One region of the Corallincola holothuriorum genome, then DNA from elsewhere that is predicted to be linked to it. Evidence: predicted binding sites of a transcription regulator. Region 1 holds the regulator's gene; the other holds the start of a gene.
The links. Region 1 encodes sigma-54, which starts transcription at its own class of promoters, with help from an activator protein. Its sites were predicted from a motif close to GTTGGCACGNNNNTNGNNT; they were not measured.
Positions count from the first base shown of each region.

Region 2: DU002_RS06550 (S8 family peptidase) is a predicted target of sigma-54. The motif match lies at 6,203-6,221, and genes of this name have one in related genera.

Region 1 covers NZ_QPID01000005.1:65,506-81,127, forward strand. Annotated here, with positions in the region: gene pmbA (metalloprotease PmbA) at 1-1,279, shown strand, start outside; gene mgtE (magnesium transporter) at 1,341-2,699, opposite strand; gene DU002_RS09435 (HPr family phosphocarrier protein) at 2,796-3,074, opposite strand; gene rapZ (RNase adapter RapZ) at 3,080-3,952, opposite strand; gene ptsN (PTS IIA-like nitrogen regulatory protein PtsN) at 3,949-4,398, opposite strand; gene hpf (ribosome hibernation promoting factor) at 4,407-4,694, opposite strand; gene DU002_RS09455 (RNA polymerase factor sigma-54) at 4,726-6,222, opposite strand; gene lptB (LPS export ABC transporter ATP-binding protein) at 6,312-7,037, opposite strand; gene lptA (lipopolysaccharide transport periplasmic protein LptA) at 7,041-7,571, opposite strand; gene lptC (LPS export ABC transporter periplasmic protein LptC) at 7,561-8,121, opposite strand; gene kdsC (3-deoxy-manno-octulosonate-8-phosphatase KdsC) at 8,118-8,675, opposite strand; gene DU002_RS09480 (calcium/sodium antiporter) at 8,717-9,685, opposite strand; gene mlaF (phospholipid ABC transporter ATP-binding protein MlaF) at 9,908-10,717, shown strand; gene mlaE (lipid asymmetry maintenance ABC transporter permease subunit MlaE) at 10,714-11,490, shown strand; gene mlaD (outer membrane lipid asymmetry maintenance protein MlaD) at 11,495-11,983, shown strand; gene DU002_RS09500 (MlaC/ttg2D family ABC transporter substrate-binding protein) at 12,011-12,670, shown strand; gene DU002_RS09505 (STAS domain-containing protein) at 12,667-12,978, shown strand; gene ibaG (BolA family iron metabolism protein IbaG) at 12,997-13,254, shown strand; gene murA (UDP-N-acetylglucosamine 1-carboxyvinyltransferase) at 13,268-14,533, shown strand; gene degS (outer membrane-stress sensor serine endopeptidase DegS) at 14,619-15,622, opposite strand, start outside.
Region 2 covers NZ_QPID01000003.1:228,117-243,738, forward strand. Annotated here, with positions in the region: gene DU002_RS06545 (hybrid sensor histidine kinase/response regulator) at 1-3,930, opposite strand, end outside; gene DU002_RS06550 (S8 family peptidase) at 3,961-6,057, opposite strand; gene DU002_RS06555 (efflux RND transporter permease subunit) at 6,361-9,456, opposite strand; gene DU002_RS06560 (efflux RND transporter periplasmic adaptor subunit) at 9,453-10,526, opposite strand; gene DU002_RS06565 (YjaG family protein) at 10,639-11,217, opposite strand; gene DU002_RS06570 (putative signal transducing protein) at 11,221-11,532, opposite strand; gene DU002_RS06575 (YhgN family NAAT transporter) at 11,529-12,131, opposite strand; gene DU002_RS06580 (YecH family metal-binding protein) at 12,262-12,504, opposite strand; gene DU002_RS06585 (DUF885 domain-containing protein) at 12,690-14,450, shown strand; gene DU002_RS06590 (endonuclease/exonuclease/phosphatase family protein) at 14,450-15,328, shown strand; gene DU002_RS06595 (glutathione S-transferase family protein) at 15,458-15,622, shown strand, end outside.

The DNA of each region.
Region 1 (15,622 bases):
GGCGTTGGCTAAGTCTGAAGGCGTGAGTGGTGCCGAAGTGGCTATCAGCCGTCAACAGGGGTTGTCGGTGTCGATGCGCAAAGGTGAGGTCGATACGCTGGAGTTTAACCAGGATGGTGCGCTCGGGATCAGTGTCTATATGGGGCATCAGAAAGGATCTGCATCTACCTCTGATCTCAGTAAAGAGGCGTTGTCTCAGGCGGTGAAAGCAGCCGTACATATCGCAAGTCATACGTCTGAAGACCCCTGTAATGGTCCTGCTGATAAAAGCTGGTTAGCGACAGAGGTACCGGATCTGGATCTCTATCACCCACAAGCGATGGATGTGGAACATGCGATTGCGGTGGCAAGCCGTGCAGAAGCGGTTGCTCTGGCCCATGACCCTCGCATCGTCAATAGTGATGGTGCCACTTTTGGTACGCACAATGGCACCCGGGTTTACGGAAATAGCCATGGCTTTCTGCATGGCTATCGAAGCTCGCGACATAGCTTGAGCTGTGTGGTGATCGGCTCTGAAGGCGAACAGATGCAGCGAGATTATGGTTATTCTGTCGCCCGAGATCCGGCAGCGTTATGGAGTGCAGAAAAGGTTGGCGAGGAAGCCGCCCGCAAGACCGTCGAGCGCCTTGGTGGCCGCAAACTGGATACCTGCAGTGTGCCTGTATTGTTTTCGCCCGAGATGGCGGGTGGCTTTGTCAGTCATCTGGTAGCCGCTATATCTGGCAGTAACCTTTATCGTCAATCCAGCTTCCTGCTGGATCAGCTGGGCGAGAAGATATTCCCTGAGTTTTTCAATATCACCGAACGTCCGCATTTGCCAAGGGCACTTGGTAGCAGTCCATTTGATTCGGAGGGGGTTGCCACTGTTGAACGCGATATTATCAGTGATGGTGTATTGCAGAGCTATCTGTTGACCAGCTATGCGGCTCGCAAAATGGGAATGGCGTCGACCGGCCATGCTGGCGGGATCCACAATTGGCAAGTGGCCAGTACCGATGGTGATCAAAAAGCGTTGTTGCAAAAGATGGGCAAAGGCTTGTTGGTGACAGAAGTGATGGGGCAGGGCGTCAACATAGTGACTGGTGATTACTCCCGTGGTGCCGCTGGCTTTTGGGTCGAAAATGGTGAGATCCAGTTCCCGGTGGAAGAGATCACTATCGCTGGAAATCTTAAAGATATGTTCCAACAGATCGTCGCAGTGGGTAACGATGTCGATTATCGCGGCGCGATGCACTCAGGCTCTATTCTGCTGGAGAACATGCGGGTAGCGGGTAACTAATCGGCTATGCATGACAAAGGCTGTTGGCAGCAGCCTTTGTCGGTAACGCTGCCTCTAGCGGCTAGAGCAATAACCAGGTGGCAACACCCAAGAAAGCGAACAGACCGACGACATCGGTAATGGTGGTGAGCACCACGCCACCGGCCAGTGCAGGATCGATATTCATTCGCTTCATTAGCAGTGGGATCATTACACCACTGGCTCCAGCACAAACCATATTCACCAACATGGCAAACGCGATCACCGCCCCGACTCTAATATCCTGTTTCCATACTGCGACTACTGCGGCGATCAATAGTGCCCAGATCAGACCATTTAACAGCCCGATTAATGCTTCTTTGCCTAGCAGCCAGCGCGAGTTGCTGTCACCAATGTGGCCTAATGCCATGCCGCGGATCACCAGTGTTAGGGTCTGACTGCCGGCGATCCCGCCCATGCTGGGAACGATGGTCATCAATACGGCCAATGTGGCCATCTGCGCTAAGGTGTCTTCAAACAGGTTACTGACAAAGGCCGCCATGAGTGCGGTCAGGAGGTTGATCCCCAGCCATACTGTACGTCGTTTGGTACTTTTGAGGACTGGAGCAAAGGTATCTTCTTCATCATCCAGACCCGCCATGCTCATCATTGAGTGTTCTGCATCCTCGCGGATAATGTCGACGACATCATCAATAGTGATACGGCCCAGCAGGACACCTCGGTCATCAACCACGGGCGCGGAGATCCAGTTGTAACGTTCAAACATCTGGGCAACCTCCGTTTCCTCCATGTCTGCAGGGATCTTTTCTGCCCCCGTGTCCATCACATCGGCAATGGTGGCGCTGGGGTTGGCGGTAACTAAGGTGGTGAGTGAAACTTGCCCAAGTAACTCGTCTCGAAGATTAACCACATAGAGGTTATCGGTGGCTTCTGGCAGTTCGCCTTTCAAACGCAGGTAACGCAATATCACATCGACAGTGACATCAGGGCGCAGAGTGACGGTATCCGTATTCATGATCGCGCCAGCGGTCTCTTCAGGATAGGAGAGGGCGGCTTCAACCCTGTGCCTGTCCTGCGCGTCCATTTGTGCCAAAATTTCGCGATAGACGCTGTCTGGGAGACCCCGTAACAGGTTGGCTAAGTCATCGGTATCCATCCCTTCGGTGGCCGCAGCGACCAGTTCCGGGTCCATTAAGCGGATAATGCTGTCTTTTACATCTTCCGACAGCTCTTCGAGGATCTCGCCATGCAGATCAGGATCGACCAGCTGCCATAGGACCGCACGGCCCTTAGTGGGGGTTGACTCAAACAGAAGGGCGACATCAGAAGGATCCATCTCCTGCAAAATGCGGCGAACATGGATAAACATGCCGCTATCTAGGGCACTTTTTACCTCTTTTAATTTTTGTTGGGTAAGGTCTTGCTCTAAAGTTTCAGCCATCGCCTTAAGCCCTCCAATCGATTAAAAAAGTTCGATAGCGGAATTGTATCGTAACAACCAGAAAAATAGAGAGAATTTTTCTTTAACAGGTGAGGATTATTCGTTTTCGTCGAATCTGTCATTGATCAGGGACTCAACAGCATCCAATGCCTGCTGTGCTTCATCCCCTTCGGCAACGACCTGGATCTCTTGCCCCATACAGGTTTCCATCATCAGCAGTCCCATGACACTGGCGGCGGAAGCGGATTTTCCTTGATGCTCAATCATCACTTCGGCATCAAATTTGTTGACCAGCATGACTAACTTGGTTGCTGCGCGGGCATGCAAACCCAGTTTGTTTTTTATCAGTAGTTTCTTTTCAATGCGTTGTGTCATAAAGACTAATGACCTAGTTCTCGGTGACGGATCTGAATTTCGTTACGTAACTCTTTGAACTGTTTTGCCAATGTTTCGGCAATGAACACAGAACGGTGTTGTCCACCGGTGCAACCGATAGCGACGGTTACATAGCTTCGATTGTTCAGTTCCAGATGTGGCAACCAGGTATTGAGTAAGTTGTTTATCTGCCAGATGAATTTGGCCACGATAGGTTGGCGGCTAAAAAACTGCTCAACAGGGGCATCTAATCCGGTCATGGGGCGTAGTTCTGGTTCCCAATGGGGGTTGGGCAAGAATCGTGCATCAAACACATAATCAGCGTCTTGCGGAATACCGTATTTAAAGCCAAAGGACTCAAATACTAAAACCAGATGGCGATCAGCATTGCCTAGTAACCGTTCTCGCACCAGATCGCTGAGCTGATGTATCGACAACTGAGAGCTGTCTATCTGAAGATCGGCACGGGAGATAAGCGGTTCAAGTAAGCGCTGCTCTGCTTCAATCGCTTGCTCCAGAGATACACCATGTTTGGAGAGTGGGTGGAGCCGTCGAGTTTCGCTAAAGCGCTGGATCAATGCACTTTGCTGCGCATCCATAAACAGAACCGTACAGCGGCATTGCTGACATAAAAGGTCGAGAATTGTTTCCAGCGTATGAGGGTCTTCGGGCAGGTTTCTGACGTCAATGCTGACGGCGATATCGCTATAGTGCCCACTTACTTGAGCAACCAGTGTCGGTAGCATGGCTACCGGCAGGTTGTCGACACAGTAGTGACCTAAATCCTCCAATACGCGAAGCGCAACACTTTTGCCTGAGCCTGAGCGGCCACTGACAATCGTTAGTTTGGGTTTTGCGGCCACGTCAGTGCTGGTCATGAATCGGTGATAATTTCGTATAATTGTTGATCGTTAGCGGCACAACGGAGCTGTTTGAGGACTTGTTTATCTGACAATTTGGCGGCGATAGCCGACAAGGTCTTCAGATGTTCCTGACAACTCTGTTCTGGAACCAAGAGGGCGAAAATCAGATCCACCGGTTTGTTATCAATTGCATCAAAGGCGATAGGCTCATCGCACTGCAATAACACGGCGACTGCTTTATTGGCGTTAGTGATCCTACCGTGGGGAATGGCAATGCCGTTACCTATACCGGTACTGCCTTTCTTTTCACGTTCTAGAATACTTTCGAAAATGGCTTTGTGGCCATGTTCTGGCAAGTGTTTGGCTGCCAATTCACTGGCCATTTCTAATATTCGTTTCTTACTTGAACCATGGACTGCACTTCGGGTGCAGTCCAGGCTAAGTATGGATGATATATCCATAGACATCTCTAGTGAGCATTTAGCTTTTCTTTGTGTTTTATTACTTGCCGATCGAGTTTATCGATCAACGAGTCAATAGCTGCATACATATCACGATGCTCTGCATTCGCAAAGATCTCTCCACCATTTAGGTGCAGTGTGGCTTCGGCTTTTTGGGTTAATTTCTCAACATTGAGGATCACGTGGACATTGTTGATGTGGTCAAAGTGGCGCTCTAATTTACTAAATTTTCCGTCGACATACTCTCGCAGAGAGTCTGTTACTTCTACATGATGGCCGGTAAGATTGATTTGCATAGACCTCATCCTTATTTAGTTTTATTGCCTGCTATAGCAGGCTTTTTCGCTGATTTGACGGTGGAATAGACAAGGATTCCCGATACTTCGCAATGGTTCTCCGCGCTATCTGAATTCCCTGATCTGCCAGTAGGTCAGCAATCTTGCTATCTGACAAAGGCTTATTAGGGATTTCTGCCGCCACAAGTTTCTTGATTAACGCTCTAATTGCCGTTGAAGAACATTCTCCGCCACTTTCAGTACTGACATGACTGGAGAAGAAATACTTGAGTTCGAAAATACCCCGCGGGGTATGCATATATTTTTGTGTGGTTACCCGAGAGATGGTGGACTCGTGCATATCAACCGCTAAGGCAATATCATTGAGTACCATTGGCTTCATCGCTTCATCGCCGTACTCAAAGAAGTCGCGTTGGAACTGTACGATACAGTTGGCGACCTTGAGTAGGGTGTCGTTACGACTTTCCAGACTTTTGATGAACCACTTCGCTTCCTGCAGATGAGAGCGTATATATTGACTGTCAGTAGTGTTCTTTACCGTCCGGCTCATCGCTGCGTATTGCTGATTTACTTTCAGCTTGGGTACCGAGTCAGGGTTTAGCTCAACCACCCAACGTCCAGCTTTTTTCATTACCGACACATCGGGGATTACATATTGCTCATCACCGCTGATCACTGCGCTGCCGGGGCGCGGATTCAACGACTGGATCACCCGCAGAACTTCACGTAGCTGGTCTTCTTTCAGTTTGGTCTTGCGCATCAATTGGCGATAATCCCGGCTGGCTAGCAGGTCAATATACTGACCAATAACCTGGCGGCACTCTTTTAGCCAAGGTGTCTCTTTGGCAAACTGATTGAGTTGTACCAGCAGGCACTCCTGCAATGTGCGGGCACCTACGCCAATAGGGTCGAACAGTTGTACTCGCTTAATGACCGCTTCTATTTCATCAAGTTCGATATCTTCCTGCCCTAAAGAAGCAAGAATATCGTCGGCGGTGACCGTCAGGTAACCCGATTCATCAATCCCATCGATTATCGATGTCGCAATGGCTCTGTCGACATCTGTGAACGGGGTTAATTGCATCTGCCATTCCAGATGATCTTGCAACGACTCTGTGGTTTCGCCTTGATAGGTAAAGTCGGCGTCATCACTGAACGAGGAACCTGAAACGGGCGCTGCTGAAAGGTGGTCATCCCAGGTTGTATCGGTAGGCAGTTCTTCATTGATTTGTTGTTGGTTGAGCGCCTCAGATGTTTCCATGGCTGCATCTTCGCGCTCTTCCGACTGATTATTTTCAGCATTAGCCGTGGTTTGTTCCAGCTTGTCAGTCGCGGTATGGCTTTCACCATTAACTTGCTCACTGGTTTCTTCCGCTTCGTTTTGCTCGAGTAGCGGATTATTATCCAGCGCTTCTTGGATCTCTTGCTGAAGGTCGAGCGTCGACAATTGCAATAGCCGGATTGCTTGCTGCAATTGCGGCGTCATGGTGAGTTGCTGACCTAAACGTAACTGTAATGACGGTTTCATCTACTTCCGTGACATTTAAAATAATGCTGTTGCTGTCATCGTTAATCGGCACTCAAAAGAGCCCGATGTATCAACGCTGGTTACTTACACTATAGCCGGAATTGTTCCCCGAGATATACGTCTCGTACCTTTTGGTCGGCTAACACTTGTTCCGGTTTTCCTTCGGCGATTAACTCTCCGTGGCTAACGATATAAGCATATTCGCACACATCGAGTGTTTCTCGCACGTTATGATCAGTGATCAATACACCGAGACCACGGTCTCTTAGGTGTTGAATAATCTTTTTTATATCTGTGACTGAGATAGGGTCTACGCCAGCGAAAGGCTCATCCAGCAGCACGAACCTAGGTTCCACAGCCAGCGCTCTGGCTATCTCTACTCGACGGCGTTCACCACCTGACAGTGACATACCTAAGCTATCTCTTATGTGAGTGATGCTAAACTCTTCTAGCAGATGTTCCAAGGTTTCCGTGCGCTGTAACCGGCTTAACTCTGGACGGGTTTGCAGTACTGCCATGATGTTGTCAGCGACACTGAGTTTACGAAAGATGGAGGACTCCTGTGGCAGGTAACCGATCCCCTTGCGCGCTCTGATATGCATGGGTGAAAGGGTCACATCTTCATCGTCAATCGTGATGCGCCCTTTATCGTTGGGTACCAGTCCAACCACCATATAGAAGGTGGTTGTTTTACCGGCCCCATTCGGTCCCAATAAGCCAACTATTTGGCCATCATTCAGCGCTAAAGAGACATTCTTAACTACCTGTCTATCTTTGTAGCTCTTGGCTAATTGACTGGCTTTCAATGTCGCCATGGTTTATTCCTTACTTTCGCCGAGCTGTTGTTGCAGCTGTTCGGGGAGAAAAATGGTTGTCACGCGATCATCTTTATCTGTGCCACTTTCTGCGACCATTTTTTGTTTGGCGATATCGTAATGAATAGTTTCGCCTTTCACGACGCTGTCTTGCTGCGTCAGTACCGCTGCACCAGTTAATTGGATAGTGTTATCTGCTAATCGGTAACGGATCTCTGCAGCTTCGGCATGCATTTTTTGACCACTTTCCAAGACCTGACTGAACTTCGCTGGTTTACCGACTGCGATGAGCACCTCTTTTCCTGCGCCCGCGGATTGCTCAACCTGCAAAGTGTCGGCAAAGATCTGTAATGTGCCTTGATTTACCGTGACGTCGTCAAAGAAGGAAATAATGCCTTTTTGAATATCGATACTTTGGCGTTTTGCATCCACGCGGACTTCTTTATTAAAGTCACTTTCAACGGCGCTTAGGGAAGCCGATGTGGTCAGCAATAAGCCGACTAAGCTGAAGGTGAATCTATTTTTAAGGTTCATAGGTCGCTTTTACATCATTTAGCACTTCGATGTGCTCTTGTTCGACGTTGCCCTTTAATCCAACTCCATCGAGTCGGTAGCCAGGCCCTTTTACTGTGACTGGTTGATCACTGCTGACATCATTGGTTGTCAGGTCTATGTCAACATAATCTGTCAGTAAGGTATTGGTTTGATTCTGTGCTGTTAGCATGGTGATCACAACATCTTCTGATAAACGCAGTAGGTTGTTTTGCTCTAATTCACCATGGCTTGCGTTTAAGGTCCAACCAGAACGCTTACCGCTTGGGTAGACGACTAACTTGGGCGCATCAAATTGCGTGAGAGTCATCGAACCATTGTAATACTTCATGTTGCTGGCCCAGATTTGATTCTCTAGCTGACCCTCTTGGTTGTAAATCCTGCTGCGCAGTGTTTTGGCCGTATAGTCAGGCCGCTGTTGTCCCTGATTCTCCGCATTAATATCGATCTCGGACTTTAGCAAACTCTGATAGTAGTAGAGCCCTATGGCAGCCCCAAACAGTATGACGGTAAAAAGAATAACCCGGTTCATATGCTCAAACCTTGGCTTGTCTCTAATTTGTCTTGTGCTTGCAAAATTAGATCGCACACCTCTCTCACTGCTCCTCGTCCACCGGGGATCACGGTTTTATAGTGGCTAAAGCGATGGAGCATGGGGTGAGCATCTTGCACGCTGATGGCGAGTCCGACCTGTTGCATCACCGGGGCATCAACCAGATCATCGCCAATATAAGCGCACTGCTCTGGCGTTAAGTTGGTCGTGGTAAGAAGGCTGGAGAATGCTTGCACTTTGTTATCTTGGCCTTGGAAAATATGAGCAACACCCAAAGCGGTCATGCGCTGTTCAACGATATTCGATTGTCTACCTGTGATGACGGCAACCGCGACGTCTGAGGATTGCAGTGCTTTAATGCCATACCCATCTCGAGTGTGGAAAGCTTTCAGTTCTTCGCCATCGTTGCCAAGATAAATTCGGCCATCGGAGAACACGCCGTCAACATCGCAAATCAGTAGTCGAATTCGCGCTGCTTTTGCCAAGATGTCGGCTTTAACATGGCCATAAAGTGTCTGAACGGTTTCTGTCATCACTTCTCTCAACATGCTTCTTTGGTGCGCTATAGCCAAGCTTAGCGTAAGTTACTGAATAAAAGGATCTGGTAACCGATAAAGCAGGCAGCTAATAGGCCGCCTTCCCATTTGGCCAATATCCGTTTACCACGCCAGCCATAACAAAAAATGAACAGCAACACCGTTAACCCAATCATTATCGGTATATCGCGATACAAGGCTTGCTCGTCTATTTTACCTGGTGCCAATAGCGCTGGCATGGCAAGTACAGCAAACAAATTGAAGATATTTGAACCGATAATATTACCCAGTGCCAAATCGCCTTCATTTCGCAGGGCGCCGGCCACACTGGCGGCTAACTCCGGCAAGCTGGTGCCAATGGCGATGATCGTTAAGCCAATGACTAGATCACTGACACCAAAATAGTGGGCCAGTTCAACCGCGTTTGTGACGAGTAGCTCACTGCTGCCTAATAACAGTAGAAGTCCAATGGCCAGCCACAAGATGGCTTTGGCTGTGGGAAGATCGCTTGGGATCTCTGCTTCAGCCTCCGTAATCAGGGGATCTCCAGCCTTGGCTTCCTGCATCGATATACGCATCATCAAACCAGTAAATGCAATCAGACCGGCAACTAACAAACAACCATCAATGATGCTGAGGTTGAGATCGAGAAACATCGCACTGACACCAAACGTGATTAGCAGCAAGAGCGGGAACTCACGTTTGAGAGTGGCAGAGGATACTTTCAACGGGCGTACTAAGGCGGTAATTCCCAATACCATGGCTATATTAGTAATGTTGGAACCTAATGCGTTACCCACCGCCGTGTCGGGGTTGCCATTCAGGGAGGCCGATGCCGCCACGAGCATTTCTGGCGCAGAAGAGCCGAAAGCGACAACAGTTAAGCCAATGACAAGGGGGGATATTCCAAGGTTTCGAGCCAGCCCGGCTGCGCCATAGACAAATTTGTCTGCGCTCCAAACCAGCACTATGAGGGAAACTATGACAATGAGAGCCGGAATTAGCATAAGGTTTTAATCTTTGACCGTTGATAAAAGATGCAAGGAAAGCGCCATTTTGGTGGCAGAGAGTGACATTTTTTTAATGATATGTCGAACATAGCAATAATCAGAAACAGTTTTTTGAATAGTTTTCGATTTGGTCGCGAGACGTAAAAAGGATACAATCAGCGGCCCGCTAAAGGGACAATGCGGCCAACTGGCCCCGAGAGTCGGTAGAGGTTATGGAGCATGGCAACTGAAAACGTTGTTGATATACGCAATCTTACATTTCGTCGTGGCCAGAGATTTATCTATAAAGATCTGAATTTGACCATTCCCCGTGGCAAAGTGGTTGCCATTATGGGGCCTAGTGGTATCGGCAAAACGACCCTCTTGCGTCTGATTGGTGGCCAACTAACACCGACTAAAGGCGAGGTGTTGTTCGACGGTGACGACATTCCAAGCATGAGCCGACACCAGCTTTATGAGGCTCGGAAGCGGATGAGCATGCTTTTTCAAAGCGGCGCTTTGTTTACCGAGCAGGACGTTTTTGACAATGTGGCGTTTCCTATTCGCGAACACACTGCCCTACCAGAAGAGTTGATTCGTTCTATCGTATTAATGAAGCTTGAAGCTGTGGGGTTAAGAGGGGCTAGGGATTTGATGCCGAGTGAGCTCTCTGGTGGCATGGCGCGCCGAGCCGCACTCGCTCGGGCAATTGCATTAGATCCTGACCTGATCATGTACGATGAACCGTTTGCTGGCCAGGATCCAATTTCTCTGGGAATATTGGTTAAGTTAATCCGGTCACTTAATAGTGCATTAAATATGACGTCCATTGTGGTAACCCATGATGTGCCGGAAGTGATGAGTATCGCCGACTACGTTTATATTATTGCTGACCAAAAGGTGATTGGTCAGGGCACACCAGAACGGATTCGACAATCAGAGTCGCCGCTGGTACGCCAGTTTTTAGATGGTGCCCATGATGGTCCTGTGCCATTTCATTTTCCTGCGAATAGTTTTGCAGAGGATCTTAAGGGAGTTGATCCGAAGTGATTGAGAGAATTCGTCTCTTAGGCGTCGGCGTATTGGATAGTTTGGCGGGCGCAGGCAGGGCTACTTTATTGTTGACCGCTGTGCTGTTCGGGCGTTTTTCTATACGCCGTGGCTTTCCACTGCTGATTAAGCAGATTTATATCACCGGCGTTTTGTCGATGTTGATTGTCTTAGTATCAGGGCTGTTTATTGGCATGGTACTGGGATTGCAAGCCTATAATGTATTGGTGGACTACAGTGCAGAAGCCAGCATTGGACCTATGGTTGCTCTAGCCCTTTTAAGGGAACTTGGCCCTGTGGTTACCGCACTGCTGTTTGCCGGTAGAGCGGGTTCGGCCATGACCGCTGAAATCGGTTTAATGAAAGCCACTGAGCAGCTCTCTAGTTTGGAGATGATGGCTGTCGACCCGTTGAAGCGGATCGTCGCTCCTCGCTTTTGGTCTGGCATCATTAGCATGCCGTTATTGGCATTGATGTTTAGTAGCGTGGGTATTTTTGGCGGCTACCTTGTTGGTGTAGAGTGGCTGGGAGTTGATAGTGGCACATTTTGGTCGGTGATGAACTCTTCCGTTGAATGGCGGGAAGACATTGGCAATGGAATTATCAAGAGCGCAGCGTTTGCGCTGGTAGTGACCTGGATTGCGGTTTTCAAGGGATATGATGCAGTGCCTACTTCTGAAGGGATAAGTAGGGCAACCACTGAAACCGTTGTTCATTCTTCGTTAGCGGTGCTAGGACTCGACTTTGTCCTTACCGCGCTTATGTTCGGGTAAATGGATGCAAAATAGTAAGCGTTTTGATCAGCGTAAAATCGAGATATTGGTTGGCTTTTTCGTTCTGACCAGTTTTCTGGCGCTACTTATGTTGTCACTGAAAGTGGCAACCTCTGAGTTAAGTACCAGCACGAACTCGTACACGCTGTTTGCTAAGTTCGACAATATTGGTGGTTTGAAAGTACGTGCGCCGATTAAAGTTGGTGGCGTTGTTATTGGTCGGGTGGCTTCCATTGCCCTTGATCCAACAGATTGGGTGCCTGTGGTGGAGATGCGTTTAGATGCTGACTATAACCGCTTTACCGATTCTACATCCGCATCGATTTTGACATCTGGACTGCTCGGCGAGCAGTACATTGGCCTGCAGCCAGGCTTTGAAGAGTTTGAAGAAGAGAGTATCTACTTAGCCGATGGCGATAAGATCCCAGATACCAAGTCGGCACTGGTATTGGAAGACCTCATTGGGCAGTTTCTCTATAGTCAATCCAAGTAGATAGCGAGCATGGCAACAGTGTATTCAATGATATTTAAACTTACTTCCTTTTTATCAGCATGGTTACTGCTGGTTACTGCTGCTGTCGCTGAACCGCTGCCAACGGAACTGAGGGATGATCCTTTTAAGCTCGCGCAAGCAGTGTCGAAGCGAACCTTTGGGCGTATTAATACTGAACAGGAACAGCTGCTTGCACAGCCTGAATTGCTTAAGGAGATTGTGCGCGAAGAGCTCATCCCTTATGCCGACTATCGTTTTGCCGCATATAAAGTGATCGGTCAGAGTGAATTGAAAAAATCATCCAAAGAGCAGCGCGATCGCTTTGTGGAAGCATTTAAAGAGAACCTTATAGTTACCTATGCTCAGCTTTTTACTGAGTACAATGGCCAGAAGGTTGCTTTTTTACCTGGCGCGTTATCAGATGAAAACTACGCCACGGTTAAGACACTGATCCAAGAGCCTGGAAGGCCAGATATCAGCGTTGACTTCAAAATGCGCCGCAACAAAAAAACAGGTCAATGGCTAGCTTATGACATGGTGGCTGAAAATCTCAGTATGTTGAGCCAGAAAGAGGCTGAATTGCGAGGTCTTATCAGACAGCAAGGGTTGGATGCGGTCACCGATTTGCTGATAGAGAAGAACCAGACCAAGATCGAGTTTCAATCTGAGTCGGAGGAGGCCAAATGAGTGCAACCTTTGAGCGGGTTAAGGCCAGCCATTTTCAGATTAGCGGTAAGCTAGATCGCCTATCGGTTCCTACCCTTTGGGACAAACGTGAAAGCCTCTGCTGTGGCGAAGGCATTACCTATGTCGACCTGTCAGGGCTTGAGCACTGTGATAGTGCTGGTATGGCCTTTCTTTTCGAGTTATTTGCCTGTCAAAGCCGTCATGGGCGCGTGCTTAATTTTGTTAATGCGCCAGAACAATTGATGCGTTTAGTCGAAGTTTCTGATCTTAACGATATCCTTCCGATTGAAGCGGCTAAAGCCGCCTGATCTTTCCAAGAGGTTGTAATGGATAACACTGAAATTCAGTCATTACTGACTGATGCACTGTCGCTGGATGAAGTACATGTAAAAAGCGACGGTAGTCATTATGAAATTATTGCTGTCGGTGCCTGTTTTGAAGGTATGCGATCAGTGAAGCGTCAGCAGACGGTTTATGGCCCTTTGATGGCTACGATCGCTGCCGGTGACATGCACGCAGTTTCGATTAAAGCGTTTACCGTTGATGAATGGCAACGGGAACGTAAGTTGATGATGCCCTCATAGTAAGTCGTATGTAATGGATAGATTGTTAGTTGAAAAAAGCGGTCCTCTGCATGGTGATGTGACCATCTCTGGGGCTAAGAACGCCGCTCTGCCTATTTTATTTGCCACCCTGCTATGCGGTGAGCCGCTGGTTGTTAACAACGTACCTCGCTTGCGAGATATCAATACTACGTTGGCTCTGCTTGGCCGTATGGGGGTTGATGCGAACTGGAGTGGTGACAATCAAGTTACTATCGATGCCTCGAGTTTGACCAGCCATGAAGCGCCTTATGATCTGGTGAAAACCATGCGCGCATCTATTCTGGCGTTGGGGCCTTTGGTCGCTCGTGGCGGTAAGGCGCGGGTTTCGTTACCGGGTGGCTGTGCTATTGGTGCGCGTCCAGTGAATTTGCATATTCATGGGCTAGAGTTGATGGGCGCTGATATTCAGGTGGAGGGCGGTTATATCAATGCCACCGCACCTGAAGGTGGCTTGCGTGGGGCGACTATTTTTCTCGATACCGTCAGTGTGACAGGTACAGAAAACTTGATGGCTGCCGCCGTCCTTGCCAACGGTAAAACGATAATTGAAAACGCGGCTCGTGAGCCGGAAGTGACAGATTTAGCCAACTTCCTAAACTCACTTGGGGCGAAGATCAGTGGTGCCGGGACAGATAGAATAGAGATTGAAGGCGTAAAAGCGCTACACGGTGGAAGTTATGCGGTGTTACCTGATCGCATAGAGACTGGCACCTTTTTGGTGGCAGCGGCTGTCTCCGGCGGTGATGTCACTTGCCGCAATACCGATGCGCGTTTATTGGAACCTGTTATCGCTAAACTGCAAGAAGCAGGGGCAAAGGTCACTTTTGCTGATGACTGGATCCGATTAGATATGCGTGCTCGCCAACTCAAGGCTGTAAGCATACGTACAGCACCACACCCTGGCTTCCCTACGGATATGCAGGCACAGTTTACTGTGCTTAATATTCTGGCGGATGGCAGTGGCAAAGTGACAGAAACGATTTTTGAGAATCGTTTTATGCATGTGCCGGAACTATGCCGCATGGGTGCTGACATTGAACTGGAAGGCAACACTGCTATTTGTCATCACACTGACGAATTGACAGGTGCAGAAGTGATGGCCACCGATCTTCGAGCGTCAGCTTGCTTGGTGATAGCCGGTATGATGGCCGCTGGGCAAACGGTTGTCGACCGTATCTATCATTTAGATCGCGGGTACGAGGCGATAGAGAAGAAGTTGGGCGGCTTAGGCGCGACAATCACTCGCGTCAAAGCCTGATAGATTCTCGTCTTGATATACCAATAAAAAAGCTGCCCTCAATGGCAGCTTTTTTATTTATCCACATTCAATTGAGCAAAAGTGGCTAGTTGTTGCGCGCCAGTGCTGGTGGCTCATGCACTTGAACCGGGATGTTGAGGCGCTCGCCACGCCTGACCACAGTGATATTTACCGTGGCACCAGGTCTGGTTTCTGCAATCCGATCCATTGCATCATGGACACCAGCGACAGCTATATCGTCCATCTTGATCATTACGTCATTACGGAGCAGTCCCGCTCTTGCTGCTGGGCCGTCCGGCTCCATGTTGTCAATTACAACGCCGGTTAATGTACCTAGCTTTAACTGCTTAGCGTGTACAGGGTTAACTTGTTGCCCAGTGATCCCCAAATAACCTCGTATGACGCGCCCATCGGAAATTAATTTGTTCATGATCTTATGGGCTAACGCATAGGGAATGGCGAAGCTGATCCCTTGGCTCTCAACATTGGGGCTGGTGTAATAGGCTGCCGTGTTGATGCCGACAAGCTCACCCAGGCTATTGACCAGCGCACCGCCAGAGTTACCGCGATTAATTGCAGCATCGGTTTGCAGAAAGTCTTGATAGCTGGTGGAAGCCATACCACTGCGCCCTGTGGCACTGACGATCCCTTGGGTGATCGTCTGACCCAGGTTGTATGGGTTACCGATGGCCAATACCACATCACCGACCATGGCCACTGTGTCTCTATTTTGTGGGATCACAGGAAGATCGTCAGATTCAATATAGAGCACGGCAAGATCGGTATAGATATCACTGCCAATGAGCTCGGCGGTAAATATTCGCCCATCCTGCAGCGCCACAATAATTTGATCGGCATCGGCAATTACATGGTAATTGGTGAGTATATAGCCCTTTTTGCTCATCAATACGCCAGAGCCTAAGCCTTGCGGGCGGAGTTGTGCTGGTTGCGAGTCGGTGACCGATCGTAGGCTGCGGGTATAGACATTGACGACCGCAGGCGCCGCTCGCCTAACCCCTTCAGCAAAAGATATTGCTGCAGGTTGACTGCTGATCAGCAGACTCCCGCCGCTTCCCTGCTCACGCAGGT
Region 2 (15,622 bases), on a different contig from region 1:
CTTGTTGGTTTCAACTTCGAATTGCCGGATCTGCTTTGCTGCTTCATATCCATTCAGTCGGGGCATCTGCCAATCCATCAGTACCAGATCGACGGGGTGTTGTTTGAACGTGCTGACCGCTTCTCTGCCGTCGGCAGCAATGAACACCTGGCAGCCCATCATTTCAAGCATTGCGCGCAGCACTTCCTGATTGGCGAACGTGTCTTCCGCGACCATGATCGATGCGTTAAAGCGATTCATTACATCGCTGTTGTCTCGGAAGCTGGTCATTCCCTGCTGGCCGGGGATAGGTTGATTGGTCGCGATACTTAAGGCGATATGCAGTGTGCGACCGTCAATTGGTTTAGTCAGACGTTGGCAGTGCCTCAGTTCATCACTCAGCTGTTCGGTAGCGATTGGCGTGAGTAAGATTAAGCGGCGCTGTGTTTGCGTCGGTAGGCTAGAGAGCATCTGGATCTCTTCCCGCCTTAGCAGCTGAATATCAGCAATGACACAGTTTTCACTGCCCGGTTCGAGCAGAGCGGCGAGCAGCGGCGTTTCACCTACTGGGCGAGCGTGGATGCCGAGTAGTGCTAACTGGCTACTGACCATCGCCTCGACACCGGGTGAACACAGCGCGGTACGGACGTCACCTCTGATGGCTAAATAGTTACCTGAGGTTGGTCCGTTATTGACGTTAACCAGGGGCATTAAGATGCTAAAGCAGCTGCCTTGATCTGGTGTTGACTCGACAAACAGCTCACCTTTCATCAATTCCACCAGCTGCTTACAGATCGACAGACCCAAACCTGTGCCCCCAAAGCGGCGGGTGGTAGAGACATCGGCCTGAGAAAATGCGTCAAAAACGTGATCTAGTGCTTCAGACGTCATACCGATGCCACTGTCTTTAACGCTGATGCGTATCCCTTCGAGCTCCTGAGTGAGCACGACGTCGACTTCCCCCTCCTGAGTAAACTTCACTGCGTTGCTGACTAAGTTGGCAAGGATCTGGCGTAATCGGTTGGCATCGCCAATGACTAGCTCAGGTAAGCGGTGGTCGACAATATAGTTAATCTCAAGCCCTTTACGTTGTGCCTGATCCGCAAACAGGTAGCAGGTCTCAGAGACCAGCTGTTTAATATCAAACTGCAATTGTTCAAGTTCAACTTTACCCGCCTCAATTTTTGAGTAATCGAGCAGGTTGTTAATTAACCCCAATAGCATCTCGCCGGATCTATGGGTGGTGATCGCGAAACGTCGCTGCTGTTCGCTAAGGGGGGACCGCAATAACAGCTCTGTCATCCCCAACACACTATTCATCGGTGTGCGGATCTCATGACTAATGTTGGCTAAGAATGCGGTTTTTGATTGATTGGCTTCTTCTGCTCTTTCTTTAGCGTCATTTAACTCTTCAACGGTATGCCCCAGCTGCTGGTTGAGTTGCACCAAATCGTCGGTGCGAGCGGCAACTTCCCTCTCTAGCGCTTGTTTTTGCTCATAAGCGAGGCGTGTTTTCGCCCGTTGCTTCTGCCAGAAATGCCACACTATAAAACCAAGCATCAAGGCATATAAGGTATATGCCCACCAGGTTCGCCATGGTGGAGGTGTGATGGTGATGTCTAGGGTCATGGGGGGGCCGTCCCAGACGTTAGGGGAAAGAGCGGCTTGAACGATTAAAGAATAATGGCCTGGAGCTAGGTTGGTGAATGTCGCTCGATTCTGATCGCCGATCTCTACCCAGTCATTGTCAAATGGTTCTAATCTATATCGATATGTTACTCTTTTGGGGCTCGCAAACTCTAACGCAGAGAATTCGAAAGAGAGCAGATAATCCATATAGTTAAATGTAATATTTTTTAAGTTGTGAGTAGCGACGTTGAACTCTTGTTTACGATTCAGTCTGTAAACATTGGTTAAAACAATCCCTGGCGCTCGTTTTTGTGCTGTCAACTGAGTTGGATGGAATCTATTATATCCTTTGTTTCCACCGAACATGAGTTCGCCATTCGAGGTTTTAAATCCTGCACCAAAGTTAAAATCATTATCCTGTAAACCATGAGAACGACTGAAATTATTCCTATGTAAAGTAAAAGGATCTATTTGTGTTAATCCTTTATTACTGCTTAGCCAAAGTTGATGCGAGTCATCAAAAACTGCAGAATAAAATTTATAACCATTTAAATCCAAATTGGAACTTATTTCCTTGTAGCCATCTATTCCTAGTTTTCTTGATTCTGGAGGCCAAACTAATATTGAGTTTTCGAAAACAATCCACAGGTTGGCATCATTGTCTTCGACTATCTCTGTAACGAATCCTCTAGAGCTATTCGATGAGCTCTCAATTAAAAACCGAGTGAAATCTTTAGTTTCAGGGTTGTACCTATTTAATCCGCTATCAGTGCCTATCCACAGTTCGCCACTGCTATCTTCGTATATCTCTAATACCTTGTTGCTATTTAAAGACTGGTCTTCTAGCTCGTCATGCTGGAAACGTTGAAAGGTAAGACCATCTTCATTGAGGGCATTTAGACCACCACCGAATGTACCAATCCAAATTTTTTCATTACTGTCTATGAAAATTCTAGTGATGGCATTACTACTTATTGAATTATCGTCTGATGGTGAATTTTCAAACTGTTTAACCTTTCCTGATAATAGGTCTATTTTTTCTAGTCCTTTAGAGCGTGTCCCGAGCCATAGAACATCACCTTGTCCTTTAAGACACATGATTCTTAATGTGTTTTCTTTATTTGGGCTAATAAAATCATACGGCTTAGGATATTTTTCTCCTTTTGGATGTCGAGCTAGTCCATCATATGTCCCAATCCAAATGTCATTATTTGTTTCTGCAAAACTAAATACGATATTATTAGATAGACCTCTATTAGTATCTGTAGTTTCAAAGTTGTTTTTAACGCCAACATAAACACCAGAAAAAGTACCTACCCACATAATCCCTGTATGATCTTGATATATATTTAAGATCATGTTTCCAGATAAACTGTTATTTTGAGTAGGATATGGCGCTATTGCGTCGATTTCTTCATCATAGACAGCTAATCCTCGTTCCGTTCCAATCCAAACAGTCCCATTAAGATCTTCAAACAATACGCGTATCAACCCGTCTGAGCTAAGTCGACTTGTATTGACTAATTTAAATTTACCATCTTGAGCTAGAGTATAAATTTGATGGTTTTCGCTTCCGATCCAAATTATTCCATTCTTATCTTCTAATAGTGCGGTTACTTTTATTGGTGTATCTATTCCGTTGATTTTTCCTAAGAGAGGAAAGTGTTTAATATGACCACTGTTTGGTGAATATCTTACTAGTCCATTGCCATCTGTTCCTAGCCATATATTTCCTTCGTGATCTTCAGTAATAGAGAGTAGGGTGTTTTCTGATACGAGTTGCTGTAATGCTATTGAACCGCAATCAGTGTATATTCTTTCTAATGTGCTGAAACAACTAAGTCCTCCGCCATCAAGACCCAGCCATATTTTTCCTGAGCTATCAAGGAATGTTCTCCATAAATATCGTGATTTACTATATTGAGGTAGAGGATATCTAGAGAATGTTTTTCCATCTTCGTTTATTAGATTTAATCCGTCAGCAAAAGTAGCTGCCCAAATATTTTCGCTTTCCGTTTCTTGTATTATATCAATAACATTATTTGCAGAGATTGAAGTGCCATCTTCTTTGATGTTTGTAAAGGTCTTTGCTTCATTCCCGTTTAATCTTATCAAGCCATTCTGGGTGGCGAGCCAAATAAATCCTTTTCTATCTTCCAATAGTTTTTTTATTGTTCTTTGAAATACTTTATCATTGAGCTCAGCTAGTGAAAATTGATAGCTTTCTGGTGAATTGGATAATACTGCTTTGTTTGTTAAACAAAGCAGTATGAAAATGAGGTATTGAAAAAATCGTCCAACATAATATTTTTCGTTATTCAACAATCTCATTTTTATTTTTCTCTTAGGTTGTTATTGATGTGGTACCCAATTTGAGCTAACAACATAGGAACGGTGACTATCATCTATACTGGCTTGATATAGATTACCAACCTGCCACTGGTTTGTTACCTGCCACTGGTTTGTTACCTGCCACTGGTTTGTTACTTGCCATTGGTTTGTTACCTGCCACTGGTTTGTTACCTGCCACTGGTTTGTTACCTGCCACTGGTTTGTTACTTGCCATTGGTTTGTTGCTTGCCAAAGTGGCAAGTCTGAACCGTTTATGCCAAACCGGCCTTGCTCGTCTTGAAAAGCTGGGCCTTGAAAGTGCTCGGTATCAGCTATATCTGCAGTTATATTCAAACCTTGATTCGCGCAATCTTGCGCTTCGCTTTCAATCGCATTTTTGGCATTTAGGTAACCAGCACCTTGCTGAAACACGCTATAAATCGGTTCGCCATTGTCATCTACAGCAAAAGCCGATGTCGCAATCAGCCGGCATTTTACGGTATCTGGCGTTAATGTGGGATCGGCACTTAGTAAAAGTGCGGCAATGCCCGATGTTACGCCGGCGGCTTGTGATGAGCCCGATACCATCAAATGATTGCCAAGCTGATATTGCGGGAATTGTTGTGACAGTGCTGTGATTGGTTCAACGATCCCCAACATATGTCCACCGGGTGCTACGGCTTCTGGTTTCACAAACGCTTCATGGGTCGGCCCTGCAGATGAGAAGCTAGCAAGAAAATCATCGGAGATATCATCGGGGGTATAGTTATCACTGACGGCGCCGACCGTCATCACATAAGGTACGTTACCTGGCACACCTATGGTCATCGCCTCTGGACCGTTGTTACCAGCCGCTGCCACAACGAAAATACCGGCTTGCCAGGCCTGCATCACCGCTTGGTTGATTGGATCGTCCCAATAGTAAGAGGAGGGGGGAGCACTGAATGATAGGTTGAGCACGCGTATGTTGTGCTCATCTTTATGGTCGATGACGAACTGAATCGCTCGAATAACATCCAGATAAGTGGCTTTGCCCTCGACATCAAACGCTTTAACAATAACCAAATCTGCATCGGGAGCCACACCATGGTACGCGCCGGTAAAGGCACCCTCGGCTGTACTTTCCAGGCTGCTGGCGATCATTGAAGCAATATGGGAGCCATGACCATTCTCATCTAATGCGCTGCCTTCGAGATCCTGAATGGCATCATAAGTGGCTAGAATACGGCTTTCCAGTTGGGTGTTTTGACCCAAACCGCTATTGGCTGACCAAATTCCCGAATCGATAACGGCAACAGTGACTCCGGCACCTGTATTGCCTTCGGAATGGACTTGGTCGGCATCAATAGGATGAGTGTAATAGCTGTTTTCGACACTGTTATCTAAGCCGTCATAGCCGGTAACTAATTTGGTTTCGCAACCTTCTGCAAACCCAGCTATCAGCTGGAAGTCGGATTGCTCAGCGATGTTGTATAGCGGTTCGTTATTGACGAAATTGAGTTGCAGGTTGACTTGACCATCGCTAGGGATTTGACGCGCCAGTGCGGTTGACAACATCTGCTCTGAGGTTTGCAATAAACTGCCACTTGGCATCTCGGCTTCATCCAGCTCCTCATATAACAGGTCACCAAAAGTGATACTGGTCAGTTGCCCATAGCTTTCCGGCCAATTGAAATCGATTTGCGACAGCGTAATTGGCTCGCTTCCCATATTGAACAATGACCAGCTGATATGGTCTTGCTCAATTTTCAGGATATGGTCGCCTGTGACACCACAACCCGTTACCGAGTCCAGTGTTGCAACGCCATTGGCCTGGATCCGTCTTACCAGACTGGATTGGCTCAGGGCGTTTATCTGTTGCTGCGTCAGTTCCGCACCCACTGCATTGATCACATCCAACTGGTGAGTGACTTTGCCGCCAAGATCAGTCACCAGTTTGGCGAGTTGTTCAGTGTCTTTCCCCTGGATCAGTACTTGACTGGTGGGGGCGGTAACGTCGACCGCTTGATGATTTTGGTACACCGCATATGTGCTAAATGCGGAGAAAACAAAAGTGGCTGATATAAACAGCATATTACGTAGTGAACGCTTTTTGCTGTTGGAACTGTGCTGCGTCATTTTTACTGCCTTTACAATGGTTAAGTGACTGGGTTATGTGTCCAGACTTCTGTTAATCCATTGTCAAACGGCCGGGCGAGCATCTCTTGTGTGAGTCATCCGACTGCCCGGCTGAACGACTGGTCACAAAATGTCCCGCATTATTATGCAAATGTTATGCAAAAGTAAATAACATGATGTTTTATAAGGAAAATCTTATTCTGGTTTTGTGAAATAATTGTGACAATCTTGGTTGGGGGAGAGGGTGACAAATAAAAGGCGGCTTAGCAAAGCTGGAGCCGCCTTCTTGTCGACAGGCATGAGTTAGGGTTTGTTTAACTCTTGTTCCAGGCGGTGGCTGATCGCATCTGGTGAGCTAGTGTGTTGGGCCAATAGTGCATACATCACAGGCACAATGAGCAGGGTAAACAGTGTGGCGATCAAAATGCCAGCGAGTACCACTACACCAATAACAAAGCGGGTTTCGCTACCGGCACCGGATGACAACACCAATGGCAGTGCACCAAAGGCGGTGGTTACCCCGGTCATTAGAATGGGACGCAGGCGCTGGCCGGATGCTTGCAGCAAGGCCTCATCAAAATTCATTCCTTGATCACGTAGCTGATTAGCAAACTCAACGATCAGGATGCCGTTCTTCGCGGCCAGCCCCACCAGCATGATGATACCTATCTGGCTATAGATATTGAGCGACTGGCCAAATAGATAGAGACCAATCAAGGCGCCCATCATGGCTAAAGGCACGGTCAACATAATGACAATGGGGTGAATATAGCTTTCGAACTGTGCTGCCAACACCAGAAAGACGACAATCAGTGCCAGCATAAACACAAAGTAGATCGAGGCTCCTGATTCTTGATAATCCTGGGATAGGCCTTTGTAGCTGATCACCGCATCACCGGGCAGCACCCGATAAGCCAGCTCATCCAGATAGCTCAGTGCTTCGCCTAAGGTGTAGCCGTCTGCCAGATTGGCTTCAATAGTGATTGAGCGCATACGGTTGTAGCGATTCAGGTTGCCAGCGTCAGCAAACTCTTCAATATTGACCAAACTAGATAGCGGGATCAGCTCTTTGCTGTAATCACTGCGCACATAGATATTGGTCATATCCGTTGGCGCGCTTTGATCTTCACGGTTACCTTCGAGGATCACATCATACTCTTCCCCACGATGTTGGAAGGTGGTGGCGATACGGCTACCCAACATGGTTTCCAATGTACGACCTATGGTTTCCACTGATACGCCTAAATCACCTGCGCGTTCGGTATCTATGCGTACCTGCAGCTGTGGCTTGGTCTCTTTGTAATCGTGGTCGATACCGATTAAGCCGGGGTTGTTTTTTGCTTCGTTGATGAGCAGATCACGCCAGCGAGCCAGTTCATCATAGTCGCTACCGCCAATCACAAACTGTACCGGTTTACCGGTACCGCCACCCAGTGCTTGGCGCATGACTGGAAAGGCGCGGATTCCAGCAAGATCACCTAACTTGCTTCGGGCTTCCCCCATCAGCTGCCAGGCGCTTTCCCTGTTGGCCCAATCTTCCAATACGATAATGGCAAAGCCACCAGAAAAATCTTGGGTTTGCCCCCATGCCCGTGGTGTGCGGATCAGCAGTCGTTTCACTGAGCCGCGTTCTACTAACGGCATCAGGCGCCGTTCTACTTCGTCCATGTAGCTCTGGCTGTAATCAAACGTTGCGCCTTCTGGTGCGCTAACAACAATGAAAAAAGCGCCGCGATCTTCTTTTGGAGTGAACTCCCCTGGTACCTGTTTAAGCAGCCAGGCACAGCTGATCAGCGCAGCGAGAATCAATACCAGGGTCAGGCTTGGTTTATGGATCGAGGTGCGCAGCGCGCTGATGTAGTTATCACGAAACTTATTCAGTGCTCTGTCTACCTGGCGAGTTAACCAGCCAGGCTGCTCGTGCGGCACAAGCAATTTTGAACACATCATCGGTGAAAGGCTGAGCGCCACTAAGCTGGAAAATGCCACGGCTGCACTCATGGTGACAGCGAACTCGGTAAATAGCTTGCCGAGATCGCCTTCGAGGAAGGTGATAGGCATGAATACCGAGATCAATACTAGCGTGGTGGCAATGACCGCAAAAGAGACCTGGCGTGCCCCGAGAAATGCTGCAACTAAAGGGGATTCCCCTAGTTCTATTCGACGATGGATGTTTTCCAGCATCACGATGGCATCATCTACCACCATACCAATGGCGAGGATCAAGGCTAACAAGGTCAACATATTAATGGTGTAACCGAGCAGATAAAGCACGATAAAGGTGCCCATCAATGACACCGGCACCGTCAGCGCCGGGATCAGCATGGCACGCGCGCTGCCGAGAAACAGATAGATAACGATCACGACCAGCGTAATGGCGATAAATAGGGTTTGATAAACCTCTTTCACTGACTGCTCGATAAAGACTGAGCTGTCGTAACTGTTGATCAGCTCCATCCCCTCCGGCAGGGTGCGGTCTACTTCGATAGCCATCGCGCGCGCCGCACGTGCTACCGACAGGGTATTGGCAGTGGATTGTTTGGTGATCCCGATACCCACCATGGGTACGCCGTTGCCACGGAATGATAGCCGCTCCTCGGAAGCGGCCAGTTCGACCTTGGCAACATCACTTAAACGCACGAGATAACCGTCGTCACCTTGAGTCAGTACCAGATCCTGAAACTGTTCTGCGGTATTAAAGGCGCGCTGCACACGCACGGTGAACTGGCGATCCACCGATTCGACACTACCGGCAGGTAGTTCGACGTTCTGTGAGCGCAGCGCATCTTCAACGTCGTTCACTGTCAGGCCTCGGGCAGCCAGCGCTGAGCGATCCAACCAGATGCGCATAGAGTAGTCACGGCCACCACCAACGCGGATGCGGGCAACGCCATCAATGGTGCTGAAGCGGTCGACTAAGTAACGTTGGGCATAGTCACTGAGCTCCAACAGATCCATTCGGTCGGACACAAGGTTAAGCCACATGATGGTGTCATCCCCCGCGCCGGCCTTACTAATTTCTGGCGGATCGGCTTCGTCAGGTAAGTTGTTCAAAACCCGGCTAACGCGCTCTCGAATGTCATTGGCTGCGGCGTCGATGTCGCGTTCGACAGTGAATTCAATGGTGATAGAGGAGCGTCCGTCTTTACTTTCGGAGCTGATATTTCTGATCCCCTCCACACCACTGATCCTATCTTCAATCAGCTTGGTGATACGGCGTTCAACCACTACCGCTGAAGCGCCCCTATATCGGGTTTCGACTGACACCACAGGGGCGTCAATGTTGGGGTATTCACGCAATGGCAGCTTGTCAAAGGCGACCAAGCCAAAGGCGATGAGTAGCAGGCTGATAACCGAAGCAAAGACCGGCCGTTTGACTGACAGATCGGTGAGGATCATGCCCCGCCTCCTTCACGCCATGTCTCTTCCTGGATGGTGACAGTGGCGCCGCTGCGTACCTTTAATACGCCTTGGGTTATTACTTGCTCGTCAATGCTAAGCCCTGCAACAACTTCAATGATTCCAGGCTTACGTAGACCTACTTCAATCTGTTTCTGACTGACCTTGTTCTCTGCGTCCACCACAAATACGAAATGCTTATCTTTTAATGCGATGATGGCAGCTTCAGGGATCACCAGTGATTGCCTTTGGTCATGGATCAACTCAAGTTTGAGCAGCATGCCGGGCTTCAGTTGCAAGTCTTGGTTCTTTAACTGTGCACGAACTGTGATAGCACGGGTGATCGGGTTCACCCGCGGATTGATCGTATCTACGTGGGCATCAAACACCTGGTCGGGATAAGCATCTGAGTAGGCGCGCACAATCGAGCCTTTGGTCAGCGATGTCATAAACCGTTCCGGAACGGTAAAGTCTAGTTTGATGGTGGCGAGATCATCCAAGGTTGTGATCACGGTTCCCGGCGTAATTAGGCCACCTTTACTGACCAGTCTGAAGCCGAGTTGGCCTGCAAATGGTGCGCGGATCTGGCGGTCATCGATCTTGGCCTGTTCGGCGGCGATGCGGGCTTTGGCGGCATCAATCAAGCTCTGAATACGGTCCAGTTCGGAACCGGCAATAGTGCGGTTTTTTACTAAGTCTGCAATCCGCCGATATTCACGTTCCTGTTCTGCCAGCGCGACTTCAGCGAGCTGCAGGTTGGCGACCTGCTCGGCATCACGGAGCTTAACTAATAGCTGGCCTTTTTTGACCTGATCCCCATCTTCAAAGTAGATCGCAGCAATGTTTTCGGTCTCGTTGGCGGTAATGACGACAGACTCATTCGCTTTTGCCGTGGCTAGCGCTTCAACTTTGTCTTCTAAAAGCACGGACTTGACTGGTGCCACGACAACGGCAACGGCTCCTCTGGCCTTCTTCGCTGCCACGGGTGCCATATTGAGTGACCACCAGCGATAACCAACGGCAGAGCCGATGGTGGCAACGATGATAAAAATAAATAAAACCCGTTTCATACCTACTCCATTGCTGGTTGCTGGGTTACTAATATGTAAAACAGCCAGCAGTTTGAAGATCTGACCTAGTGACTGGCAATCTTGCTATGGGCAATAATTGCAACGAAATGTTTCATTCCTCCTGGCTCAAGCCCAAGTTGGACTCCAGCGGGGTGAGAAATGCTTCCCGCAAGGCGGCGATAGTTTTTTGTGTCGGCGCTCTGTCGCTTAACCACTCAGCCAATTCACCTTGATATTCAAACTCAAACTGCATCAAAGGGTGGTTTTTCAGATCAACCTCTTCGCCTTCGCTGAGCTGAATGTATTGTTTTACGGTGTGGCGACTGAGACGGCTGATCTCCACCACTGCCGGACTACTGGGCTCGGCAAATTGGCAAAATAGCGTGTCCAGTGCGGTAGTGGCGTCGAGTGCGGGCCAAACACCATACATGTCGAATTGCTGAGGATCGGGGATCTGGTCAGCTAATTTTTCTTGCCACCGTTCGTGATTAAACTGGGTGGTTTTGCTGCGTAGGGCATCCCATACCGCATTCATACTGTTCCTGAGGATGTTGCCATCTCCCCATTCAACCGCATGACTGAATAATAGGTAGTTAGGTAGCATGCGTTCACTCAGACAAGCTGAGAAAGCCAGCTGTTGCCATGGTGTCAGCTCACGTAGTTGTTGGTTTAGTTGTGCTGTACTCGCCATGAATTACTCCGATTTCGGCTGGCCACACTGCCAGCAGAGTTCAAAATTGCTACCATTTTTCTCACCGCATTGGTGGCAGAACCATTCGGTCTTGCCGTTGCCCTCGTAGCGACTAAGCAAGCGCAGAGCATCTTGGTAATCTTTTTCTACGATGAACAGATCGACCTGTTGTACCGACAGTGGCAGTTCGCCCGCTGCCCCGGCGAGGTTTTCGCCTCTGAGCTGAATGTCGAAGCCTTCGGCTTGTAACATCCCCTTCAGCAAATTTGCCTCCAGTGCATTTGCTGCTTGGTATAGGCGCATTAATGCACTCATCCTGCTGCATCCATGTGGGCGAAGTAGGCAAAGATGCCATCCAGGAACATCTGCACCGAAATCATTACCAATAACATCCCCATTAGTCGTTCCATTGCTGTGAGGCCGCGTTCGCCAAGCATACGATGGAACAGGCCGGAAAACAGTAGAATCAAAGAACTGACTGTCCAGGCTCCGACCAGTGCCAGCGACCAATCGACCATGCGACTGGGATCTTGATGCGCCAATAGCAGTAAGGCTGCCAATATCGATGGGCCAGCGATTAAGGGAATAGCTAACGGAACGATAAACGGCTCTTCGCCAACAGCTAATCCCGTTACGCCTCCAGGCTGCGGAAAGATCATTTTCAACGCAATAAGAAACAGAATGATACCGCCGGCAATACTCACCGACTCTTGGGTCAATTGCAGAAAATCAAGAATGCTACTGCCAGCAAACAGAAATAGCATCATGATCACCAGAGAGATCACCAGCTCGCGTATCAGCACCACGCGTCGGCGTTTAGGCTCGATATTCTTCAATACCGAGAGAAAAATGGGCAGATTGCCCAAAGGATCCATGATTAGAAACAGCGTCACCGCTGCCGACAGCGTATCCATCGAAGGAAGCCTCTAAAAACGATTAAAAAGCAGGAGCTTGTAGGAGGTTCAGTATATCACAGGCGAGCCAGCTTACCCGCCTGTATGACAAGCGGAGATCGAGCTGTTTGTAAAGTTAGCAGGACTGGTGTTAGTGGTGTTGGCAGATCTTGGTTTCATCGACATTTAGCGCGCCGTCGTCACCTGCCACTTTGCCTCGTGCAACAAAGAAGGCTAGCAAGCTATCCAGATCCATATCGGACTCAGAGCAGGTGTGATAGATGGCGTCAGCGCCGAAGTTATTAATCACTAATTGTCTCAGCTCAGTGAGGGACTGATTGGGGGCGCTCGACAAGATCAGTTCCAGCACTTTGTGGCCATGTATTGAGGTCATATCGGTATTCCATATCTGCAATAGCAAACAGTATGGCGGTGTCGTTACTCAATGGTGTTGATTTCGCGCAATCCGCTAAAGGTTGATCGCCGTGGCGGGGAGTAACAAAGGTGTTGTTACGGTATAGTCATGGGCAATAAACAGGGCGGAAACGTCGTTTTTAGTTGAGAAAGAGAGCCAAAGTGATGCGTTTTTTAATTATATTGTGTGCATTGTGGTTTGCCGGTTGCAGTGACACTGGCGATGCGCCTGCACCAGAGCAGCAGGAGTTGCAGCAGTTATTGGCGCAGGTGTGGCAGTACCGACTTGAACAAGATCCCCTGCTAGCAAGCTATTCCGGTAGTGCTCTTGGTGCCGATCGTCTCCCCGATCTTTCCCCGCAAGCTTTGGCTGCGCACCGTACTAAGTTGACCGACTATTATGAGCAGTTCAATTTACTGGCTGAGTCGGCGGAACTGCAATCCGAGGATAGAATTAACCTGCGGTTGATGCAGTATGCCATCAAGAACGAGATCGATGAGCTACGTTTCAACGCACAGATGATGCCGTTGACCTCAGAGTATGGCTTTCATGCGGGCATTGCTCACCTTCCCTCTATGACCACAATGGACAGCGTGCAGGAGGTTGAGGACTATTTGGCTCGACTGGCTGAGATCCCCCGTTATTTTCAGCAGAATATTGATTGGATGCGCAAAGGGATAGCGACTGGGCGCACAGTGCCAAAGGCGGTGCTGACCGGATATGAAACCACTATTTCTGCATTTATTGTTGATGATCCGGTAGAGAGTGACTTCTACCAACCCCTGAAAACTTTGGATCTTGATCTTCCTGTCGAACAACTTACGGCTCTTAAACTGCGGGCAAGACAGTTGGTTAAAACGGCAGTCATGCCTGCCTATCGTGACTATTTGACGTTTTTTATGCAAGAGTATCAGCCCGCGACGCGTGACACCTTAGCCGTGAGCGCACTGGAAAATGGCGATCAGTACTACGCCAATCGTATCGGCTATTACACCACCACGAATATGGGGGCGGGAGAGATACACCAGTTGGGCTTGCAGGAGATGGCGCGTATTCGCAGTGAAATGGGTGAGGTGATGCGGGATGCCAACTTTTCTGGCTCGCTGGCTGAGTTCATCGAGTTTCTCCGCACTGATCCGCAGTTCTACGCCAAAACCCCGGAACAGTTGCTGCATTATGCCGCTTGGTTGGCAAAAAAGGCCGACGCGGCGTTGCCTGCGTTTTTTAATACCCTACCGCGTCGCACCTATGGTGTAGAGCCGGTACCTGCGAATATTGCGCCTAAATACACTACGGGTCGTTATGTTGGTCCCAGCGGTGATGATCGCCCCGGTTACTATTGGGTTAACACCCATGCTTTAGACAAGCGCCCGCTCTATGTATTAGAGGCTCTCACCCTGCATGAAGCGGTGCCAGGCCATCATCTGCAAAACGCTCTGGCTCTGGAGATGGAGCAGGTGCCTGAATTCAGACGTCATCTGTACCTCTCAGCCTTTGGTGAAGGGTGGGGTTTATACTCTGAATGGTTAGGGCAAGAGATGGGATTTTATCAGGATCCTTATACGCGTTTTGGCCGTCTTAGCTACGAGGCGTGGCGCGCCTGCCGTTTAGTCGTTGATACCGGGATCCATGCCATGGGTTGGAGTCGTGATCAGGCGATTGAATATATGGAAGTGAATACCGCCTTATCCAAGCACAATATCCGTACTGAAGTGGATCGCTATATCTCTTGGCCGGCGCAAGCACTCTCATACAAAATTGGTGAGTTAACGATAAAGCGGCTGCGTAAAGAGGCTGAACTGACATTGGGTGAGCGTTTTGATATTCGTACATTCCATGACGCTTTGCTTGCCAATGGTGCGGTTACCTTACAGCAGCTGGAACAACAGGTGGCTGCCTATATCTCCCTGCAGGGCGCTCAGTAGTGAGTGCGTTGCAAGCCATTATTAGTACTTTGATCCTCTGGGTGCTTAGTGGTTTGGCTAATATCGAGGTGCCGGAGGCGTTGAGTTACTGGCAGCCGGACCGACCGCACCAGGCGTTGAGTGATTGCGTCGAAGGCTTGCCGGAGCGGCAGTTATTGCAAGCCGCCGCTCCAATGCAGACCTCACGCAAAACCCTTGGCCCGCTGCTCCGCGTTGCGGTGTGGAATAGCTATAAATTGGAGCAACCCGGCTGGCAGCAGGAGTTGGCCGAACTAACCGCACAACGCGACCTGTTGCTACTTCAGGAGGTTGTTGCACGAGCTGAACTGGCTCCCATCCTTGGCGAAAGGCCGTCATTTCTGTTACAGGCTTTTACTTATAATCAGTTAGCCGCTGGCGTGATGACCAGTGCCGTGGTCAGCCCTAGCGCAGTTTGCGGGATGCGCACCGCAGAGCCTTGGATCGGCGTACCGAAATCACTACTAGCCAATCGTTATCCACTTCATGATGGCCAGTCGCTGCTGGTGGTGAATCTACATGGGATCAATTTTGTTTGGGAGCTCGAGGCATATCAGCAGCAGCTAAATCTACTTGCCGCCTTGGTTAAGCAGCATAGTGGCCCGGTGATCGTGGCTGGCGATTTCAATAGCTGGCGCCAGAAACGTATCGATCGTATCGGGCAGACCCTAAAACCGTTGCAGTTGCGGGCGGTGAGACCCATGCCAGATCGACGTACACGGATATTTGGTTTTGCTATTGATCAGCTTTGGCTTCGAGGCTTCGAGGTTGAGCAGGCAGCATCTTATGTCTCAGAGAGTTCCGACCATAACGGTTTGCTGGTCGAGCTTCGGTTAAAACAGGTGCCGTCCGCCCATTGATGAGCGCTGTGTTTGCTCTGGTTTATTAATCAATCCGTGTGATCTGCGGCTTTGATGGTTGGCAAACACTTGCAGTCATGATCAAGCTTGGTTAGCTTAGGGCTGTCATTGCCATCGGATGTGCAAGTTGTGACCCAAACAGACTCACTGCCTACTCTCTACTCGTTTGCTCGTTTTGATCGCTCAGCCCGTGTACGTTGGCTGTTGTATGAACTGGGCGTTTCATATCATGAAGTGGTACTGGATCACGCCAAAGGTGAACATCAACAACCACACTTCGTGGCACGCAATCCG